Linked DNA regions of Halotia branconii CENA392. The protein of the gene in region 2 interacts with the protein of the main gene of each other region in a pairwise test. Links are inferred from orthologs where the notes say so. Each region holds a gene or a part of one and is shown on either strand. Other genes may lie near its edges.

The links. Proteins that work in one complex are often made in the same cells at the same time.
Region 1: the proteins of ligA (region 2) and leuS interact in binary tests that used the Escherichia coli proteins (3 or more experiments, as listed by UniProt). The link is inferred for Halotia branconii CENA392 from one-to-one orthologs.

The regions. Positions count from the first base shown.
Region 1 is NZ_CP124543.1:1,021,864-1,027,005, forward strand. The notes cover bases 818-4,017. They hold leuS (leucine--tRNA ligase), read right to left. Parts: upstream 3,646-4,017; coding sequence 1,018-3,645; downstream 818-1,017. Other genes in these bases: QI031_RS04620 (gamma-glutamylcyclotransferase family protein), read left to right, coding at 3,780-4,017. Also shown: QI031_RS04610 (ABC transporter permease), read left to right, coding at 1-744; more of QI031_RS04620, read left to right, coding at 4,018-4,220; QI031_RS04625 (anti-sigma factor family protein), read right to left, coding at 4,253-4,870; QI031_RS04630 (sigma-70 family RNA polymerase sigma factor), read right to left, coding at 5,026-5,142.
Region 2 is NZ_CP124543.1:2,901,556-2,906,446, reverse strand. What follows is about bases 1,483-4,431. They hold ligA (NAD-dependent DNA ligase LigA), read right to left. Parts: upstream 4,004-4,431; coding sequence 1,961-4,003; downstream 1,483-1,960. Other genes in these bases: QI031_RS12680 (Uma2 family endonuclease), read right to left, coding at 4,058-4,431; QI031_RS12695 (hypothetical protein), read left to right, coding at 1,483-1,730. Also shown: QI031_RS12700 (vanadium-dependent haloperoxidase), read left to right, coding at 1-294; more of QI031_RS12695, read left to right, coding at 840-1,482; more of QI031_RS12680, read right to left, coding at 4,432-4,636. UniProt on the Escherichia coli protein: DNA ligase that catalyzes the formation of phosphodiester linkages between 5'-phosphoryl and 3'-hydroxyl groups in double-stranded DNA using NAD as a coenzyme and as the energy source for the reaction.

The DNA.
Region 1 (5,142 bases), 1.9 Mb from region 2 along the record:
TTAGTACCAGATATTAGACCAGGAGATTTAGTAAATCCGAGTGGATTTAGTAACTATATTCGGATACTTGACCCACTTTATTTACAAGTAATTTTCCGATCATTATGGTTGGCGATCGCGACAACAGTAATTTGTTTAATTTTGGGCTTTCCTGTGGCATATTGGATTGCTGTAATAGCACCAAAACGTTGGCAAAATTTATTACTATTAGGGTTTATTTTACCTCTGTGGACTTCCTCTTTACTGCGTTCTTATGCTTGGATTACTATTCTGCGTCCTACGGGATTATTAAATAGTATATTAACAAGTTTAGGTTTACCAGCTTTAGAATTGTTAAATCGGACTCCAGCCGTATTAATTGGGATGAGTTACAGCTTATTACCCTATATGGTGATAATTTTATATGCCTCTTTAGAAAAGTTAGACAAGCGGTTACTAGAAGCAGCAGCCGATTTAGGTGCAAATCCTGTCCAAACTTTTTGTCAAGTGACTATACCCGAAGTTTTGCCAGGAATCGCTGCTGGTTCCATCCTAGTTTTTATTACAGGTTTAGGAGATTTCGTTGACCCAGAATTACTCGGTGGTGCTTCGAGTATGACAGCAGCGCGGTTAGTTTATAATCAGTTTTTAGGAGTTACCCAAAACTGGGGATTTGGTTCAGCTTTGAGTATGACATTAATTTTAGCTGTGAGTATTGCGATCGCTTTTTTGATTAAATTTGGTGAAGCTACACCCAAACGCTAAACTTTTGATCACTCACTTTTAAGCTCATCTCACCAAATTTCTTCTAGTATATAAGCGCGAATTTATATGACCTTGACTTAATACAATACCCTACTTACGATGTCCAAATAATTTTTTCATTTGGTCAAGCTTTGCTTATGCCCACAGTGCGGCATTGCCGCACCGTTGTTTAAAAATATTAACCTCCCCTACTATTTTTTATTTTCTTTAATGCGAATTAGAGGGCTTTACCCCTGATTCGCCAGCTGTATCCTTCTAAGGCACAAGATGAGCTTAAACAACTACAAAATTCACTAACTTACCAGGAACCACAATCACCTTCTTAATTTCTTTACCCTCGATATAACGCTGAGTAACTTCTAATTCACGGGCATACTTCTCCAACTGGGCTTTATCAGCTTGTGCTGGCACTTGCAAGTCAGCCCGCTTTTTGCCATTAATCTGAACCACCAAAATAATTTCGTCAGCTACCAAAGCACCAGGGTCAAAAGACGGCCAAGTTTGAGTGTGAACAGAGTTACTATTACCCAATAAATGCCACAACTCATCAGCAATGTGTGGTGCAAAGGGAGCCAGCATTACCACCAAAGTCTGAATGCCTTCTGCATAAATTGGCGAAGTTTGACAGTTAGCATCAGTTAAGGCGTTACTCAACTTCATCAATTCTGAAACAGCCGTATTAAATTGATATTCATCCTCTAAGTCTTCTGTTACTGCTTTGATAGCAGTGTGAATCGACAACCTTAATTCCTTTTCTGGCTTACTTAAATCATTAAGTTGCGCTTTTTTACGGCATACTCCAGCAGCAGCATAATCACTCACCAAGCGCCATACCCGATTTAAAAAGCGAAACTGACCTTCGACATCGGCTTCATCCCATTCCAAATCCTTTTCTGGCGGCGCTTTAAATAAAATAAACATCCGCGCTGTGTCCACACCATATTTGGCAATTACATCTTCTGGCGCTACACCATTACCTTTGGATTTCGACATGGTAGCATACAGGCGTTGCAATGGTTCACCTGTTTGGGGGTCACGAGGATCGCTTGCATTGACATGACTAGAGGGAATCCACTTATCTTTACCTCCCTTATTGGGATTTAGGTAAGTTAAACCCTGCACCATTCCTTGAGTTAACAAACGTTGAAATGGTTCGTCAAAATTCAGCAAGCCTCTATCTCGTAATACTTTGGTAAAGAACCGCGAATACAATAAATGTAAAATCGCGTGTTCAATTCCACCCACATACTGATCAACTGGCATCCAGTCATTAGTTTTACTGGAATCAAAAACCTGCTGTTCATTATTAGCATCAGGAAACCGCAAGAAATACCACGAGGAATCAATAAAGGTGTCCATCGTATCGGTTTCTCGCTTAGCTGGTGTCCTACAAGTTGGACAAGGCACATTTACCCAACTTTCCATCTGAGTCAATGGTGAACCGCCGCGTCCAGTAAATTCTACTTCTTCCGGTAACTGTACTGGCAAATCTTCATCAGGAACAGGCACTATCCCACAACTAGGACAATGAATTACTGGTATGGGCGCGCCCCAATAGCGTTGCCTAGAAATTAACCAATCCCGCAAGCGATATTGTATCTTTTCTTTACCAAAACCTTGTTCTTGAGCATATTTAACAATCGCTGCTTTAGCCTCCCCAGAAGCCATGCCAGTAAATGATCCAGAATTGATTAAAATTCCTGGTTCGGTGTATGCCTCGTTATACTTTACTAGGACAAGTTGTGTAACTTCATCTGTATCTGATGTATCTGATGTTGGAGTTAAGTCAAAATCTACATCATCGGGCGCAGCAATCACAAACTCAACTAGCAAGTCATAAGCTTGAGCAAACTTAAAGTCCCGCACATCATGGGCTGGTACACCCATCACCGCCCCAGTACCATATTCATACAATACATAGTCAGCAATCCAAATAGGCACTTCTTCCCCTGTAAATGGGTTAATTGCCTTACCACCTGTGGGGATGCCTCGCTTGGGTTTGTCTTCGGCAGTCCGTTCTAACTCACTTTGATGAGAAACCTCCTTAATAAAGGTTTCTACTGCTGCTTGTTGTTCTTTGGTGGTGACGCGCTTTGTTAAAGGATGTTCTGGTGCTAGAACTACGTAACTAACCCCATAAACGGTGTCTGGACGGGTGGTATACACACCAATTTTTTCATTCATTCCCACAATAGGAAATTCTAAATATGCCCCTATCGATTTACCAATCCAGTTGGCCTGCATTAATTTAACGCGTTCTGGCCAACCTGTTAATTTATCCAAATCGTTGAGCAATTCTTCGGCGTATTCGGTAATCTTCAAAAACCATTGGCGCAATAATTTACGCTCGACTATCGCTCCACTGCGCCAAGAACGCCCTTCATTATCAACTTGCTCGTTAGCCAGTACAGTTTGGTCAATCGGGTCCCAGTTTACCGCTGCTTCTTTTTGATAAGCTAACCCGGCTTGTAAAAATTGCAGAAAAATCCATTGTGTCCACTTGTAATAATCTGGTGAACAAGTAGCAAGTTCGTTATCCCAATCGATGGATAAACCCAAATGCTGCAATTGCTGACGCATTTGCGCCATATTTTGATAAGTCCACTTGGCTGGCGGAACTCCTCGGTCGATGGCGGCATTTTCTGCTGGCAAACCAAAGGCATCCCAACCCATAGGATGTAGTACCCGATACCCTTGCATTCGCTTGAGGCGGGCAATCACATCAGTAATTGTGTAATTACGGACATGACCCATGTGTAGGCTCCCAGATGGATAGGGGAACATGGATAAAGCATAGAATTTGGGCTTGTTGCTATCTTTAGGTGTCTTGTCTAAGCCGTGTTCTGCCCATGTCTTTTGCCATTTTTCCTCAATTGCTGCCGGGTTGTATCGGGAATCCACCAAAAATTCTCCTACTGGACTTTAAATCTTATCTGCCTACATATTGTAGATGCTAGGCAAGAGAATATTATAGTAATCCTGTTTGATTTGGTGAATCACTCGTAGAGGCAGGAAACAGGGAAGAAGGAATAAATTTGAATCCAAAAATAAAATTATCTCCACAAGTGCGGGTTTTTGTTTACGGCACGCTCAAACCAAGTGAAGCTAATTATCAAAAATACTGTGCTGGCAAGGTGTTACATGCCCAAAGAGCAGTTATCAAGGGACAATTATTTAATTTGCCGTTTGGCTATCCAGCACTAACGTCTGGAGAATGCTTTGTCCACGGTTATTTACTTTCGTTTAACGATTTAAATATTTTAGATGCCTTAGACGAACTGGAAGATTACCAACCCACTAGGCAAATGTCGGCAAACCTCTATAATCGCCAAGAAGTGGAGATTTGCGATCGCCAAGGTTTACCTCTGGGTCAAGCTTGGGTATACTTCATGACTATGGAGCGAGTTTACCAATTAAAAGGCATCCCCCAACCGGATGGCTGGTGGAGTAGTTGTGGCTCAATCCCCCCACCATAGCTACGAATTGTAAATCAACTATCGCTTGGCGATTAATTAATGTTTTGTTCAATTTCCCTAAGTTCAGACTGCTGCAAATTGACTGGCTTTTCCGGAGAGGCTACCGCTGCTTTAGGAATTTCGATTACCGGATTATTTAAAGTTACCATCAGCGGTGAAGCAGAAGATCCAGGTGTTGTCGTCACTTGTGTCGATTCTGCTTTTGGTTTTTGAGCCAGTTGCAGTGTTCTAGACTCACCACCTGGTAGCAAGCCAGATACTGCGCCGATCACACAAGCAGCTACGGCTGCACCACCAAATAACCAAGCTAACCGAGAACGGCGATCTAAACGCGCCATTACTTGCTGGACTGTTACTTCTGGTGACTGTTGGGCTGCTGGTACTGGGAGAGTCCGCAAGCCTTGCCGTAGCTTTAACAGTCGGGCATACAAGCATTGAACTGAGGCATCGTTATCTAGCCATTCTTCTACTTGTCTGCTTTCGGCAGCTGTAACTTCACCATCAAGATAAGCACTCAATAACTCGAAGCGATCGCGCTTCATCATATCCATAGCACCCGTTGATTCATTGGTATGCTGATCCATTCCGTCTGACAAATTTCCAATAAGTTGCAAGTGGGAAGAATCGTAAAACTGAGAATCAGTAGTCATCTTAACATTATTACCAATTCATATGCGGGTAAAAGCAGCCAGCCATCCTGAGAAATTGATCAATTTTCTGACTAATGGCATAGTGTTAGACATTTCATCATCATTCTTAATCAATGCTTAAATTCTGCCACTAGGCAGAGGAAAAGTATTGTAAGTTAGATATCTAGATAATTTTGCAACTGAGCTTGCAACCGAGATCTAGCTCTAGCGATTCTCGACTTCACTGTTCCTAAAGAAACACCGGTGATTTCGGCAATTTCTTCATAAGCCAT
Region 2 (4,891 bases):
GACCCAAGTCAACCAGGCAGGCAAAGGATTATTTTAGTACCTATCAGACCAAACGGACAATTTACGACTGCCCCGGTTGTCAAAAATCCACCAGATCCATTAATCAATATCCCAGCAGCTAGTACCACACAACTTGGCCCAGTTCCGGGTACACCTGTTAACCCAACTGGAACCGAAAGAAATGCTCCAGCTACTTTCTCTGACCCAGATCCAGCACCTAACACGGGTAATGTAAATAACTCTGCTCCTATCGCTCCGTTAAATCAAGTGGATTCTGCTCCTTCAAGTAAATAAATTCTTCTAAGCCCTTCGGGCAGGGAATAGGGAACAGGGAACAGGGAACAGCAAGAAAACCTTGCACGAGATGCCCCTCCGCACAGAAGTTTCAATGCGTCCTTGTACAAATCCCCATACTTATAACGCTTCTCGGTTGCATGGAATACACTCCAGAAATAAAAGAGGCTAGGAACTAGAGGCTAGGGGCTAAAGTGGTGTATTTCATTCATAAGAAAACCGCTATAATCTTTAACCCAAAAGTATTGAATTTCATCCGACGATGCTTGGGGTTGGTTTACTCACTGTGGTCTATTCATCTGAAAAACGCTGTAAAAGTAGGGGATTTCCCTGTTCCCTTTTTAATTGTAAGTAAGTCGGTGCAATAAAACCAAACTGTGTAAAGAAAAGTAAATAGCGCTCAAACTCCTTCTCCCCCTGCTCCCTGCCCCCTGCCCCCTGCTTGAATCCAACAATAATTATTTACGCCGACCTACTTATATGCAACAGTTTTACTGATCCGTTGAGAGTAATTACACTTTTTTCTGGTTCAATCATTTATTATTATGCAATTACAAAAGATCATCCCTATAAAACTGTGGGTTCATTTGTGCTTTGTAGCATTCAGTTTCACAGCCACAGCTACACCTTTAATGGCTCAAGCTCCTACTTCTAACCAAAATCAAGTTCAGACTGAATCCCAAAGCAATAATAAACCATCTTTTTTGCCGAAAATCCGCAACGATATTAAAATTAAACGTCAACCGCTTAAATCTAGCTTGTTACATGAAGGGATGACTCAAGCTGAGGTTGAAAAGGTGATGGGAAAACCAACTGATATTAAGGTGTTCCCTAACTCAGATTTGAAAATTGAAATCCTAAATTATCGCCAAGAACCAATCATCACCAAAATATCGATGATTGATGGTTATCTGTCGGGTGTTACTAGTGAACTCAAAACCATAACTACCAATAATATTCCTCCTTTTGCTCAGGTAATTAAAATTGGGATGAGCCGTCAAGAAGTGTTGAAATTGATGGGACAGCCTTTCTCTGAACAGCGCAATGACATCTCTATTTATAAGCTTGAGCGACTTGCCTTTGTCAAAGAAGGTCAGCTACCAGTAAACATAGTTCTCACGGATAGTCGCGTAGAAGGTATGAATGTTGGGTTGGAAACTCCTGTCAAAATTATGGCAGTTATATTGCCAGCAGAACCAGCCACACCAAAAACTGGCCCTGCTTATCAACGCATTCGCATTGGGATGAATCCACAACAGGTAATATCAATTTATGGTCAGCCTACTTTTGTACAGCCTTCAGTGTTTAAGGAGCAGAAAGTTGTTGATTTCGTGTACGCTACGCTCAATACAGATGCTTCTACTAGGTTTACATTTATCGATGATGTGCTGACACGCTTTTCTTTTATTCCCCAAGCAAATTTTTACAAAAAATAAAGTTCAACTTAACTTTGTCTTTAAAAGAAATTAGCCATCCAAGGGGAGACACTTGCAAATATTTGTGTAGCTGCTACCAGCGCTGTTTCTGTAGCTTCAAGTTTGCCTGTTAACTGCAAATGGTAGGGTGTAAATAAGCCTGTGTACAAAGGGCATGGGGCATGGTGCATGGGGCATGAAGTCTTACTCCATTGGTTTTTTGCTTTTTATGCTGGGGCTGAAATAGAATTTTAGTTTTGTGAGTCTTCTAATATTTCTAATAACTGGGTTTCATTTAACTGATTAATTCCTAAAGTCTGCGCTTTTTCTAACTTAGAACCTGCATCTGCTCCTACCACTAAATAATCGGTTTTTTTACTGACTGAATCAGTTACTTTACCACCAGCTTTTTGAATTAATGCCTTAGCCTCATCTCGCTTTAAGGTTGGCAATGTACCTGTAATCACAAAAGTCTTACCCGCAAACTTTTGATTACTATTACTAACTGTTGTGTCTTCTGTGGCAACAAATTGTAACCCTGTTAGTTGCAAACGCTGAACTAAGGTTTGATTGGCATTAATGCGAAACCATTGGTATACAGATTGAGCAATTTCTGCACCAATACCGTAAATATCTGCAATATCTGATTGTTTTGCTGTCACTAATTGGTCTACTGTGGGATACTTCTGGGTCAATAATTGGGCATTCACACTACCAACATGACGGATGCCTAAACCATACAATACTCTTGACCAGGGCTGGTTTTTTGATTGAGCGATCGCATCTATTAATTTCTCTGCTGATTTTTTCCCCATTCTTTCTAATGCACATAATTGGTCTGCTGTCAAATCATACAAATCAGCCACAGAATGCACTAAGTTTTTATCAACAAGTTGATGCACCAGCTTTTCGCCTACGCCTTTAATATCTAAAGCATCACGGCTGACCCAATGTTCTATTTCTCCTTTGAGAATAGCTGGACAAGAAGCATTTACACAGCGAGTTACTGCTTCATCTGACTCTCGCACCACTGGTTGATTGCAGACTGGGCAATGGGTGGGCATTACAAAGGGTTGACTATCAGGGGGACGCAGTTCTGTTAATACCCTGGTCACTTCTGGGATAATTTCCCCAGCTTTACGAACAATTACAGTATCACCAATGCGGATATCTAATTGAGCGACGCGATCGCTATTGTGTAAAGTAGCACGAGAAACTGTCGTTCCTGCTAATTGTACTGGACGCATTTGCGCTAAAGGTGTCAACGCCCCTGTTCTACCGACATTGACAGCAATATTTTCGACGCGGGTAGGCGCTTCTTCGGCTGGGTATTTCAACGCCACCGCCCAGCGAGGGAATTTTTGGGTAAATCCTAACTGTTCTTGTAATTTAAAAGAATTTAGCTTTACTACTACCCCATCGGTCATGTAGGGTAGATTCAGCCGTTCCGTATCCCAGTATTGATAATATTCCGCCACTTCAGCTAGTGAAGCACATAGCTTATGGTTTGGGTTGACCCGAAAACCCATCTTTTCCAATAACTCCAACGCTTCCCACTGGGTATTAGCAATACTGGCATCATCCATACCAGAGATGTGTAGTGTGTAGGCAAAAAAATCTAATCGCCGCTTGGCTACAATGCGCGAATCTAATTGTCTGAGTGTACCAGCCGCCGCATTGCGAGGATTAGCAAACAACTGTTCACCTGCTTTTTGCCTTTCCTCGTTGATTTGTCTAAACACATCCAACGGTAAAAACGCCTCGCCTCGGACTTCTACCTTTTCCAAGTTTTCTAAATCACCTAAATTCAAGCGCAACGGAATTGAGCGAATTGTCCGCACATTTTGGGTAATATCTTCACCCATGATTCCATCACCCCTAGTTGCGCCCCTAACTAGAATGCCATTTTCGTAGGTAAGAGCGATCGCAGAACCATCAATTTTTAGCTCAGATACATATTCTACAGCATCTGTTGTGGGTGTTTGTCGCCGCCAGCGTTGCTCCCAACTTTGCAATTCATCAATATCAAAGGCATTCTCTAGACTATAAAGTGGGATGTTGTGTCGTACCGAGGTAAAATGTATTGCTGGTTTCTCACCCACGCGCTGGGTAGGACTATCAAGTCTGACTAATTCTGGATGCTCAATTTCCATTTGTTGCAATTCCCGATACAGGCGATCGTACACTGCATCTTCCATAATTGGCGCATCTAAAACGTAATATGCATAGCTGGCTTGTTGTAACAGTTGGCGTAGTTCTTCTATTTGTTTTATTTCGGACTTAATCTGTGTCATGAGACTTATAAAAATACTTGGTAGTGATTGATACTTTTATTAAAAACTAGGCAATTAATTCCATATTATCTGTAAGTCCAAAACAAACCCTGGTAATATATCTTCTCCACATAAGCTTGTGGGAAACTCTAATATCTCTTTTGGTTGCCCTTGTCGATAAATTTCCACACGGCGAGTTTTTCTATCAATTAACCAACCCAGTTTTACACCTGCATTCACATATTCTTGCATTTTGGCTTGCGTTTCACTCAAGCTATCCGACGAGGACATCAATTCTAAAACAAAATCTGGGGCAATGGGTGGGAATTTTTCGCGCTGTTCTGGTTTGAGGACGTTCCACCTCTCTAGTTTTATCCAAGATACATCGGGGGAACGGTCGGAACCGTTAGGGAGTTTAAAGCAGGTGGATGAGTCGAATACCTCTGCGAGTTTTGTTTGACGGTTCCAAATTACAAAATCCGCAATCATTGATGCATTACATTTTCCTGTTTCTCCTCCCGTGGGTGGCATAATAATTATTTCCCCTAACTGATTACGTTCAAATTTGACATCGGGATTATCCCGACACAGTTGGTAAAATTGGTCGACGTTCAATTTAACGACATTATTAAAGTTGATGGTAATTGCAGTCATGGCAGTAAAAAAGTCAGCTGATAATAGTTGTACCGCATTAAGTTAAGTGAACCAGACAAGACCAAACTATGTAACGAAAAGTAAAGTCTCTGTATTTGGTTTGTAGTAGCGCTAAAACCAATAATGAATATTTGCGCTTACTTACTAGCTCATAAGTAGGTCGGCGTAAATAATTATTGTTGGATTCAAGCAGGGGGCAGGGGGCAGGGAGCAGGGGGAGAAAGAGTTTGAGCGCTATTTACTTTTCTTTACACA